Regions from separate parts of the Paenibacillus sp. Marseille-P2973 genome, predicted to be linked through region 2. Evidence: riboswitches for the same ligand, from Rfam matches in the RefSeq annotation. Region 2 holds a riboswitch; the other holds the start of a gene.
What was found. Region 2 has a riboswitch for glycine ahead of KB559_RS21490 (amino acid permease). Riboswitches for the same ligand answer to the same signal wherever they lie in the genome.
Positions count from the first base shown of each region.

Region 1: it holds a riboswitch for glycine, as region 2 does, so the genes downstream of both, sdaAB (L-serine ammonia-lyase, iron-sulfur-dependent subunit beta) here and KB559_RS21490 (amino acid permease) in region 2, are expected to answer to the same signal.

Region 1 covers NZ_JAGQEH010000004.1:454,565-460,617, reverse strand. Annotated here, with positions in the region: gene KB559_RS11630 (50S ribosomal protein L25) at 454-1,029, shown strand; gene KB559_RS11625 (GNAT family N-acetyltransferase) at 1,090-2,013, opposite strand; gene KB559_RS11620 (LOG family protein) at 2,191-2,775, shown strand; gene sdaAA (L-serine ammonia-lyase, iron-sulfur-dependent, subunit alpha) at 2,867-3,748, opposite strand; gene sdaAB (L-serine ammonia-lyase, iron-sulfur-dependent subunit beta) at 3,764-4,429, opposite strand; glycine riboswitch at 4,594-4,709, opposite strand; gene KB559_RS11605 (ABC transporter ATP-binding protein) at 4,771-5,760, opposite strand; gene KB559_RS11600 (ABC transporter permease) at 5,776-6,053, opposite strand, start outside.
Region 2 covers NZ_JAGQEH010000016.1:21,931-27,983, forward strand. Annotated here, with positions in the region: gene KB559_RS21485 (FprA family A-type flavoprotein) at 1-924, opposite strand, end outside; gene KB559_RS21490 (amino acid permease) at 1,115-2,494, opposite strand; glycine riboswitch at 2,639-2,719, opposite strand; gene KB559_RS21495 (DinB family protein) at 2,864-3,361, opposite strand; gene KB559_RS21500 (TetR/AcrR family transcriptional regulator) at 3,444-3,998, opposite strand; gene KB559_RS21505 (DHA2 family efflux MFS transporter permease subunit) at 3,926-5,620, shown strand; gene KB559_RS21510 (GntR family transcriptional regulator) at 5,673-6,038, opposite strand; gene KB559_RS21515 (ABC-2 transporter permease) at 6,040-6,053, opposite strand, start outside.

The sequences.
Region 1 (6,053 bases), on a different contig from region 2:
TTTCTGAATTCGATTAACTTGTTCACTTATCCATCTCCTCGTATATCGCCTTTTTATTTTCCAGGAAATACCTTCCCTGCACTCATGTTTTATTGTAGGCGAATTCAGAAATGACAAAATGGACCTAGGACGGTATTTGCAGCCGGTCTTAAGTCGGGAAAGCGATCAGTCCGAGGAAGGATGTATTTTTTCATCGCAAAGGGCTCTTTACCATAGCACAGCATGTTCGACAGAACCTGCTTTCTATGATATGGTAGCTATAAACAAGGCATTTCGTTCCTTCGGAACGAGGTGCCTTCTCGCGTATTTTGCGGGATTTTTACATTAAATGTCTAAAGGCGGTGATGTAATGGTGCTCGTGCTTCCCCTGCTACGGGGGGCGGAATCCGTAGTCGCAAAGACGATAGATTTTGAATGCATGAAATACCATTTCTAAGAGGAGTGTTTATGATGATGAGAACAAGTTTTCAGGTTGAACGGCGCACGCCAACGAATAAGACGGGCTTGAAGCGTCTAAGAGATTCGGGAAGACTTCCCGCTGTCATTTTCGGGCTCGGAGAAGACAATGACATGATCCACCTTTCCGCTAAACAATTTGGGAAGTGGGTAAGAAACGGCAGCGGCGGGATGGTAGAATTGGACCTTGGCGCACAAGACCAAGTTCTCGTTCTGCTGGAAGACGTACAGCGGGATCCGGTAACCCAGGAATATATTCATGCGGACTTTCTTCGCGTGGATAAAGATCAACGGGTCCGTACCAAGATCAATATCGAATATGCAGGGATCGCTAAGGGCTCTAAGCTGGGCGGCATCGTTCAAACACAAAGCACGTTCATTGAGATCGAATCCTTGCCTGAACTAATTCCAGCGTCGATTCTGGCCGACATAAGTCATCTCGAAATCGGAGACTCTTTGTACGTGCGTGATCTGGAACTACCTGAAGGTGTCCTCCTTATTTCTTCCGAAAATGAACTTCTCGTCTCGGTTGTCACCCCTAAGCTTCAGCCGGAAACTGCCGAAGCTATATAACCAATTACGCATTTCAGGGGCTTACCTGCATAGGTAGCCCCTTATTACATATTTCAATATTTAATTCATTTCTATGAAATACCTGATTTCCTCGCTTACCGGGTAAAAACCGACAGATTCATAGAGGGACAACGCCGACTGGTTAGATGTTAAAACCATCAAGTATGCGTTTTTCAGATTGTTGGATTTCAAATACCTCAGAGCCTCAGTAAGCAAATATTTCGCTAGCCCCCGCTTTCGCCAAGGTTCACGAACGAATACGTCCTCAATAACACCGGTATCTTCTTCTTTCCAGGCCATCAACCCTCCGGCTACCGCCCCTTCTTTCCGGACCACCATGGAAGTCCAAAGCGGATTCCCCTTATATTGAGCAAGCCTCTCTTTGCCGAGCGGGGTGTCCGGCCATACTTCACTCTCGATTCTCAGATATTCATCCTCTTCACTGGGAGCAGCCATGTCCCAACAAGAAAATTCAAGCTCCTTATCCAGTTCGAAATCGGAAATCGGTTCCGACAGATTGCGATTCATGCGAAACAAACTGTTCAGATGGATAAAGCCCTTTTCTATGAAAAACGAGCTGTTCACTTTTTCCGATGCATCATTTCCGACACATAAATTCGTACCGTATTCCGGCGACAAAGTACTTTTCAATTCATAGGCCCGGTCAACGAGACAAGCGTAGATTTGTTCCAGCAATTCCGCGTCCGTCTCCCGTTCCGGGAGCGCCTTCAGATTGAGATAAATCGAGTGCCTGCTGTCCGGGGAACGTCCGGGCGGGACGGAATTAATGACGCCAACCTGGCCTTTGGCGACCATTCTGCCGTTTTCAAATGCACAGAACACGTTATTCCAATTCTCTTCATTCCCTACCCACCAAAACACGGCATTGGCTCTAGAACTTACGGCTGTATACAAATCGCCCAGCAGTTGCATATCATCCTGTCTGAAATTTCGAATGGTTCTGCTTATCGCAGAATGGTTCATTACATTACCTCCTACATGCATATCTAGTATTAGATTCAAAATATCATGCTCTCCAAAGTAGAGACAGAGATACTTTGCATATAAACGTCTTTTACAATTTACAAAAGAGCCTAGTCCGGTTATTCAACAAGCTAAAGAAGTAGGCTATAATTTTAATGAACTTAAGGAGGCGATGGAATGAAAAGAATAGCCGTATTTTGCGGGTCAAGTGCCGGAGCATCTGAAGTTTACGGCCAAGGGGCGGCCGAGCTGGGCAAAGAACTGGCTGCAAGGAAGCTTACTCTTGTTTACGGGGGCTCCAGCGTGGGGTTGATGGGTACTGTTGCCGATACGGTGCTTGCGGAAGGCGGAGAAGCCATCGGCGTGCTGCCGACTTTTTTGGAAAACCGGGAAATTGCTCACAAGAACCTGTCCGAACTATATATCGTGGATTCCATGCACGAAAGAAAGGCCAAGATGGCCGAACTGGCGGATGGCTTCGTGGTTCTGCCGGGAGGAGCGGGCACGATGGACGAATTTTTCGAAATATTCACATGGGCGCAGTTGGGCCTGCATCGCAAGCCCTGCGGACTGCTGAACACGAACCGTTACTACGATCCCCTGATCACCATGATCAATCATATGGCCGACGAGCAGTTCCTTCAGGAAAAGTTCCGTTCCATGACGCTTAGCGACACGACTCCCAAAGGACTGCTGGATCAATTTCTATCTTATGAACCTCCTGCGGTAAAAACATTTATGACGACCAAGCAACAGGTTTAATCTCAAAAAACTGTACAACCTGACAGATGGCCTGGAATGCCGAAAAGGTATAACATAATTACAGTATAAAAACAGCCGCCCGAAAGGGCGGCTATTTTTTGCGTGCTCGCAGTTCCTTCATGATCTTGCGGCCGGTCGGAGTCTGAGCCAGACCGCCTTGGGCGGTCTCCCGGTGCCGGCTCGGCATGGCGGAGCCGACCTCCAGCATCACGTCGATCACCTCGTCGGACGGAATGGCGCTTCGCACACCGGCCAGCGCCATATCTGCGGCCGCCAGCGCATTGACTGCCCCGAATCCGTTACGGACGATACAGGGGATTTCGACGAGGCCGCCGACCGGATCACAGATCAAGCCGAGCGTATTTTTAAGAGCAAGCCCGACCGCATGCACCGCCTGCTCCGGCGTGCCTCCGCGCAGTTCCACCATAGCCCCGGCCGCCATGCCGATCGCCGAGCCGACTTCCGCCTGGCACCCGCCTTCGGCGCCGGAGATGAACGAATTGTTGGCGATCACATAACCGATCGCCCCGGCGCAGAACAGCCCCCGCACCAGATGCTCGTCGTCCCAGCCGAAACGTTCCTGGGCGCTTACGAATACGCCGGGAATGATGCCGCATGAGCCTGCCGTCGGCGTCGCGACGATCCGCCCCATGGAAGCGTTGACCTCCGACACGGCCAGGGCATAAGCCATCGCCTGGCAGGCGATGTCTCCTGCTGACGATTCTTCACGCTTCCGGTATGCCTCCACCCTTTTGGCATCACCGCCCGTCAATCCGCTGGGCGATTTCGTTTCCTCCGTCAATCCTTTATGCACCGCGCTTTTCATGATTTGGTAATATTCCGTCATGACCGTCATTATCTCGGCCGCGGATTGGCCGGTCTCTTCAGACTGATCCTGAATCATAATTTCCGAAATCGTCTTGGATTCACTCTCACACAGTTCCATGAGTTCCTGCAAATTGCGAAACCGCATCGTACCCGCTCCCTCCTAAGTCAGATGAATATATGAAACCCGGCTGACGTAAGGCAATGAGGTAACCTCGCCAATCAGCGGTTCAGGAATGGCCGAGTCCGCTTCCACCACAGTAAGCGCTTCTCCTGTCCTGCCCTTCCGGTCGGTAATAATATAACCTATATTGACGTCCGCTTTACTAAACAAAGCGGTAATCCCTGCCAGCACGCCCTGACGGTCGGCATGAGCCACCACCAGCGTAGGCAGTTCGCCGGAGCTCTTCACTTCGAATCCGTTAATGTTGCGGATCACGACGGTCCCCCCGCCGATGGAAGCCCCAATCACTTCGCATCGCTCTTCCCCGGAGGTCAAATTTATTTTTACTGTATTCGGATGAGCTCCAGGCGCCGTGCCGGTTGAAAAGTGCAGGTTCACTCCGGCCTCCTCCGCGTTTTGCAGAGAATTGCGAATCCGCTCGTCATCCGTGCGGTAATCCAGGATACCGCCCACTACCGCAAGATCCGTGCCATGCCCCTTAAAGGTCTCGGCAAACGAACCATAGAAGCAAATATCGGCCTCCGTCGGCTCGGCACCGAGCAATTGTCTTGCAAAGCGTCCGATCCGTACCGCTCCGGCGGTATGGGAGCTGGACGGGCCGATCATCGCCGGCCCGATAATTGAGAACACATTCTTGAATCGCATCGATATCTCCCCCGGCTGCTCTTATTCCTCAAGAAAGTCAAGTCATGCAAAAAGGACAGGAAAAGGCCAATTGCCTCTTCTCTGTCCCGGTTACCAGAAAGTTTAATGTCCCTCATCACTCGGACACGTACCCCTTGGGTGGCTGAACGCTCTCTCCAGAGTCGCGTCGGATTATGGTCCTGTTACCTGAGAGATTCATGACTGGCGCGCAAGGCCTGCCCTTTGCTCCTTCGGTGCCGCTCATTCCTGCAAGGATAGCGGGCTCTCCCATAATCGTCATTCGCGTATATTATAGTTTGTATTAAATGTAATTTGAGCAGGTAGAAATGTCAAGTTCTGGCTCAGAAGGCCGAAAAGCTGCGGATAACCTCCTCAAATTCCGGCTCCTCCATCGCAATATCGTCGATCTCGCCCCAGGTGCCCACGATTCGGATGATCTCCATCGTGCTGACCTCGGTACGGTTTGCCTCGATCATAACGGTATCGTCCTCCATGCCCGTCACACGGAACAAATGAGAATGAGCGCGGCGGTCCAAATCCTCCGGTACATGATAAGCCCCACGGAACTTGATCCGGATGGATGTTGGCAGCCCGATCATCTCCCGCAAGGACGGGATGGTTCCATCATACGTGAGTTGCCCGTGATCAATGACCATGACCCGATTGCACAGCTGTTCGATATCGTCCATGTCATGCGTGGTCAGCAAAATCGTTTTGCCGAAATCCTGATTCAGTGTGCGCAAAAACTGCCTGATATTGACTTTCGCGTGCACATCCAGCCCGATGGTCGGCTCGTCGAGAAACAGCAGCTCGGGATCATGGAGCATGGCGGCTGCAATATCCGCCCGCATCCGTTGACCAAGGGACAGCTTTCGCACCGGCGTCTCCCAAAATTCATTCAGATCCAGCAACTCTGCGAACTGATTCAATCTTTGATTTTTATCGGCCGGGCTGACATCGTACATCTGAGCCAAAATATCATAGGAATCCTTAACCGGAAGATCCCACCAAAGCTGACTCCGCTGTCCGAACACGACGCCGAGCTGCCGCACCGCTTTCCGGCGGTCCTTGTGCGGGTTCAAGCCGCCCACGGACACCTCGCCGGAGGTGGGGTGCAGGATCCCGGTCAACATCTTTATTGTGGTCGACTTTCCCGCTCCGTTCGGACCGATATAGCCAACAAATTCTCCCCGTTCCACTTGAAAGCTGATGCCGCGCACCGCCTCTTTATGCCGGTATTCCCTGGAAAATAACGTACGTATGCCGGAAAATCGGCCTTCCCGAACAACCGGGGTCTTAAACTCTTTATATAAATTCCGGGCTTCGATCATTGCTTAACCCCTCCCCTAGCTTCCCGTACTTTGGTATTTAGTGATGCCGAACCGCCAGAAGCGCAGGCTTGCCGCAAGACAGACGATCGCCACGCCTGCCGATGCCGCGAGCACCCATGCCCCCAACTCGCCCCGCAAAATATAAAGGGACGGAATGTAATTCACGAAGCCTACCGGGATTACGATCAGCAGCAGAGAGGACATCCACTTGGGATATATCGAGAGCGGGTACTGTGCCGCTGTACGGGCCGCATCCTCCGTGAATGTCTGCAGCTCGCCGATCCGTGTAGTCC
Region 2 (6,053 bases):
CGAGCTTCCGATCCATACGGCATCAGCGGCTTGAATGCTGGCGATGATTTCCGCTTTATCTGCTTTATCCGAATTAAATACCGTCGCCTGAATTTGGTTTTCTTCAAAGAATTGCTTGAGTTGCTCGGCTATTTTCTTTGTATTGTTCTTAATGGTTGTATAGACGATCGTTACTCGCTTGTTTTCTACGGCATTGGCGCTTAAAGTGGCATAGATGTCGATGTATTTCTGAATATCCGTGCGCAAAATATAGCCGTGCGAAGGGGCGATCATTTGAACATCCAGATCCTCCAGCGCCTGAATCAAGGTGCGCACGTATCTGCGGTGCGGGTGAATAATGGCATTATAGTAACCGATGAAATCATCCGTAATATCATAGCCGGCTTCATCTGCGAAGAGCGATTCTGTCGCGGCCACATGGGTACTAAAAATATCGCAAGGGAACAAAACCTTATCCTCGATACAATACGTTATCATCGTTTCTTCAGTATGCAGGTAAGGCGTTTCCTTGAATTTCAATGTTTTGCCGCCGATATCCAGCGTGTCGCCATCCTTTACAACCAGGAAGTTTCTCGAATGGAGCTTATACATTTCTTTCAACTCGCCAACCGCTAATTCCGTACACACAATCGTTGCGTTAGGCGCTCTGCCCGCGAGTGCTGCCAAACCGCCGGAATGATCAGGCTCCGTATGATTAATAACGATGTATTGGATGTCATTCGGATCAATAAATTCACTCAAATACTCCACAAACTCACGCCCGAATTCCATATCTACGGTATCGATAACGGTTGGTTTGGCTGTTTTGAGCAAATAAGCATTGTACGTTGTCCCTTTAGCAAGAATCAAACGGTGGAACGGCACCTCACGATCATCAATCTTTCCTACCCAGTATGTGTCCTTGGCTATCTCGATTTTGTTCATCTCTATGTCTCGCCCTCCTATTGGCTCGTTGTGTTTAACTGACTGACCCCATCCTATCCCACTTTCAAAAAATGAATCAGGATTTGAATCACAAAATGAGAAATTTATCACAGACTCATCTAACTGTTAAAAAAAGCAGGATCCCCCTTTCCAAATGGAAAAGAGTATCCTGCTTTAATCTTGCTCGTCCTTACTGCTTATGGATCATGTTCTGATCCTGACTGCTTCTTCCCTTCCTGCTTCCGATCGAATACAAGATGAACAACAGAACAAACCATAGCGGCGTAAACAATAAAGCCGGTCGTGTTTCCGCAGCGATTAGCATAATGATGAGAATTCCGGCGAACAGCGTTAAGACGGCATAGTTCACGGCCGGTGTGAATGGGGCCTTGAACTTCGATTTAGCCTGTAATTCAGGCCGGGTTTTCTTATATTTGATATGACATACGAGCACGACGCCCCACACCCAGATGAAACAAATGGCACTTATGGTCGTCACAATTCCGAATGCCTGCTCCGGAACGAGCTTGCTCAAAAGAGCCCCCGCGGAGATGACCAGCGTAGAAATGAATAGCGAATTCCCCGGCACATGATTTTTATTCAACTTTCCGAAGTGCGGCGACGCCTGCCGGTTCTTGCTCAAATTATAGAGAATCCGGCTTGTCGAGAACATCCCGCTGTTGCAGGCCGAAGCGGCCGAAGTCAATACAACAAAGTTAATAATGCCTGCGGCAAGCGGAATTCCTACCAAACTAAAGGTTTTTACAAAAGGACTTTCCGACGCCGTGAGCTGAGTCCACGGGTTGATGCACAGCAGAACGAAAAGAGCGCCAACGTAGAAGAACAAAATCCGCAGCGGTATTTTATTGATTGCCGATGGGATGTTTTTTTCCGGATTGGACGTTTCGGCTGCCGATACGCCTACCAATTCCACGCCAACATAAGCGAAGACCACCATTTGAAAGGAAAATAAAAAGCCTGTGACACCGTTCGGAAATACTCCTCCATGTTTCCAGAGGTTCGTGATCGTGACCGATCCGGCATCCGTTTTGAATCCCATAATCAGCAAAATGATCCCGATGCCGATCAAAGCGAGAATTGTGATGACCTTGATTAACGCAAACCAAAACTCCAGTTCTCCAAAGTTTTTGACGGTTAACAGATTGAGCCCCAATAAAATGATCAGGCAGATGACGGCCGGTATCCACTGCGGGATATCAAACCAATATTGCACGTATACGCCCACAGCGATAACGTCGGCCATCGCTGTCATGATCCAGCAAAACCAATAAGTCCAGCCAGTGATAAATGCGGCTCGCGGTCCGAGATAATCTTCGGCAATGTCCGTAAACGATTGATAACCCGCTTTGGATAACAGCAGTTCTCCCAGCGCTCTCATTACGAAAAATACGGCGATGCCCACGAGCAGATACGTAATCATGATGGACGGACCCGCCTGTTGAATCGCTTTGCCCGAACCCAAAAACAATCCCGTACCGATGGTGCCGCCAATGGCGATGAGTTGAACATGCCGATTGGCCAGCTCTCTCTTTAATTCCGGTTGTGCCATACCAAGTTCCCCCTTAATGTTTGCATTACTTTGGTAAAAAACAAAAAAGAGATTGGATGTCATCCAATCTCCCGGTTCATAAAGAATATGAAATAGTATCTGCCCTGCTAATAGCATTAGCCATCAGCATGACAAATAAATATTCAGTACTCTTCTGTCCTTTTGCCTGAGATTGTGAACCCTTCGGCGCCGCGGAAATCCCGCAGTCTCTCCAGAAGCTGCTCCTGCTATAGTGTGATCCATAGCAATCATAGCTTGCGAATTATGAAATTAATGAAATTTTGTTGCCGTTCTGATATTTTACCATAATACTTGCGATGTGATGATTTAATCAGTGATAAAAGTCGCTATGCCGGTGAATCACGAGCCTCAACGCGGAGGAGTAATCCCCATGAGAGCCCAACCTTCCTTCGAGGGGCCATATACAGCAGGTATCGGCAATCCCGCTTGGCGCATCAGTACTGTAACTTGACCTCGGTGATGTGCGATATGCTTGATCAATCCCATGAAGATGGTTGCGTTAGACTCTTCTCTTCCGAAGGCATTCTGGGTTTTCTTCAACGTACTATTACTCCACTGCTCTTGAAGCGCGTCCACCACATGGGAGCTAACTGTCTTAAATGTTTCCGCCATCTTCTTTGCATTTGGTACTTCATCCTGATTCGATACTTTCTCAATCGAGACTCCAAACTCCGTTAAATAGTCCGGAATATTCGTAACGAAGTGCCACGCAATCCTCCCTAACGTGCGGCCATCGGAGTACACCGGCTGCGAGAGCGATTCATCGGTCAAGACGTCCAGCACCTTCTGGGTTAATTCCGCTTCGTTCTTCCATTCGACGATAAGGTCTCCAACTGTGCTATACATCATTTCATCTCCTTATTTCGATAAATTCGAGTTTATGTTTCAAATCTATCTTAACCGCTAATAGTGACAGACCTTGTCACTGTTACAAATATCTCCTTTTGTACATCAAGGTAATCTGATCCGCGATGTATTCAGCGCTATATTCAGTATCCTCCTTAATCCACCAAATAATAATCCCCAGCAGCGATGCGGCAACAATATCGACGGAAGCCACCCTCCCCGTGGAACTTATGTTTCTTTCTCCTCTGCGTTTTTCTATGGTGCTTTTCAATAAGTTGGTCAAGTGGGTTTTGAAGCCCGGGTGTTCAACCAATACGGCAAAAATGCTCCGGTATTCATAAAAGTAATTTAAAAATGTAACCAGCTGCTGCTGTTCGTCGTTGCTTGTCACCTGTAACAACGGCTCGACTTTCATGGATAAATCATCAAAGATCTCATGTACAATCTGGCGCAGCAAGTCATTAATATCCTCATAATGCAAATAAAACGTTGCCCGGTTTAGTTCTGCACGGTTGGCAATTTTTTGGACGGTCAATTGGGAAATTTCCATATGTTCGGTCAGTAATGAAAACACGGCATTTTTCAGCATTTTTCTTGAGCGAATGGCCCTGGGGTCGATTCTTTTTTGTTCAGGCATTTCATCCCTCGATTATCGTTTATTTGTCACTTCATCAACCAATCCGCTTCTTCTGTCGATTAGTCGACATTTTCAGGAAAATTGCAAATAGGAATGATTCTAAAATATTGATAAGATATATTTTATTGACACTGTGTCGAAAAAGCAACGAGGAGAGGACAACAACAATGCAAGAAGGCATAAAGAAAATCAACAAAGGAATTTTGCTCACCATTTTAATCTTTGGCTGTTTCTTATCCACACTTAACCAGACATTATTAAATGTCGCCTTAAGTAATCTGATGGATGTATTTGATGTCACGGCAACGACCGTACAATGGATTTCTACGGGATTCATGCTGGTCAACGGAATATTGATTCCGGTTACGGCCTACTTAATGAAACGCTTCTCGACGCGTCAGTTATTTATTAGCGCCATGGCGTTCTTATTAATCGGTTCCATCATTTGTGCGGCTGCGCCAAGCTTTATGGTGCTATTGTTGGGTCGAATGATCCAAGCTGCCGGTGCGGGAATCGTCATGCCGCTCATGATGAGTGTCGTGCTGGCGATTTTCCCCGTTGAAAAAAGAGGCAGCGCTATGGGGCTGCTTGGTCTGGCCATGATTTTCGCACCTGCGATTGGTCCGACTCTCTCAGGATTTATAGTCGAGTATCACTCTTGGCGCTGGTTATTCATCGGTCTCATCCCGCTTGTCCTTATTGTCATAGCGTTAGCCTTCAAGTATTTAGTCAATGTATCCGAAACGTCTAAGTCGAAGCTTGATGTCATAAGCGTTCTTTTATCCACCGTCGGATTCGGTTTGATGTTATACGGATTCAGCAGTGCGGGCAGTAAAGGCTGGGACGATCTAATCGTCATCCTGTCCTTAAGCATCGGCATCGTCATAACCGCCCTATTCTGTATTCGGCAAGTCAAGTCCGGCGATCCACTGCTAAACCTGTCTGTCTTCAAAAATAAAGTCTTCACGGTAACCTCTATCATTAACGTATTAGTTACGATGATGATGTACGCAGACATGATCTTGCTGCCTATTTATCTGCAGAACGGCCGCGGATTCACGGCATTTGACGCAGGGCTGCTCTTATTGCCGGGTGCGCTTGTAAATGCGTTTATGTCCCCTGTCACCGGCCGATTATACGACCGTTACGGCGCGAAGCCGCTGTTCATCATTGGTTTACTGTTCATTATTCCTTCGATGTGGGCGGTGACCGACCTGTCTCAATCCACAACGTATATGTATCTAATGATTCGTACGATTACCCTGCGGATTGGATTAAGCTTCATCACGATGCCGTTGAATACGGCCGGGTTAAATGCACTTCCGAGACAACTCGGTACGCATGGTACGGCAGTGAATAATACCGTTCGCCAGATCGCCGGTGCCATTGGTACGGCTGTCGTGATTACGATTTATACAGCGCAGGCAACAAGCCATGCAGCGACAGTGATGCAGAACAACCCTTCTACCACTACTGAGCTCCTTAAATCCCTTTCGTCCATTTTTGGGGCAAGCGACGCCTATTACTTCATGATGATTCTGGCTGTTGTCGCACTCGTCATAACCCTATTTATGCCGCTGAAAAACAAGATCACGGTCGAAGAAAAAAGCCACCCCGCCTAAGGAGTGGCTTTTCTTAAATTTACGTTCATCCGTTTTCGTCTCAGACAGACTCTTAATAAATTTTCCTCAACAGGTCGACAACCTCGTCTAACGTGAGGCCAAAAGATTTGTAATAGGAGATGTCGTTTACCATTTGCTTCAAGATCATTTCGTTGCGGGTTTGCAGCATCTCTTCGGACGAGAAATCGGCTACAAAACAACCCTTTCCTGTGACGGTATTGATCAATCCGCTTCGTTCAAGTTCTTCCCAAGCCTTCTTTACGGTGATGACGCTAACGCGAAGCTCTTGGGCCGCCTGCCGAATCGGCGGTAAACAATACCCGCTTTCGAGTTCCCCCTTCAGGATTTGGGCGCTGATCTGCTCGAAAAGCTGCTGATAAATCGGTTTTTCCGATGTATTCGAAATCGATACGTTCATTTCATAAAATCTCCA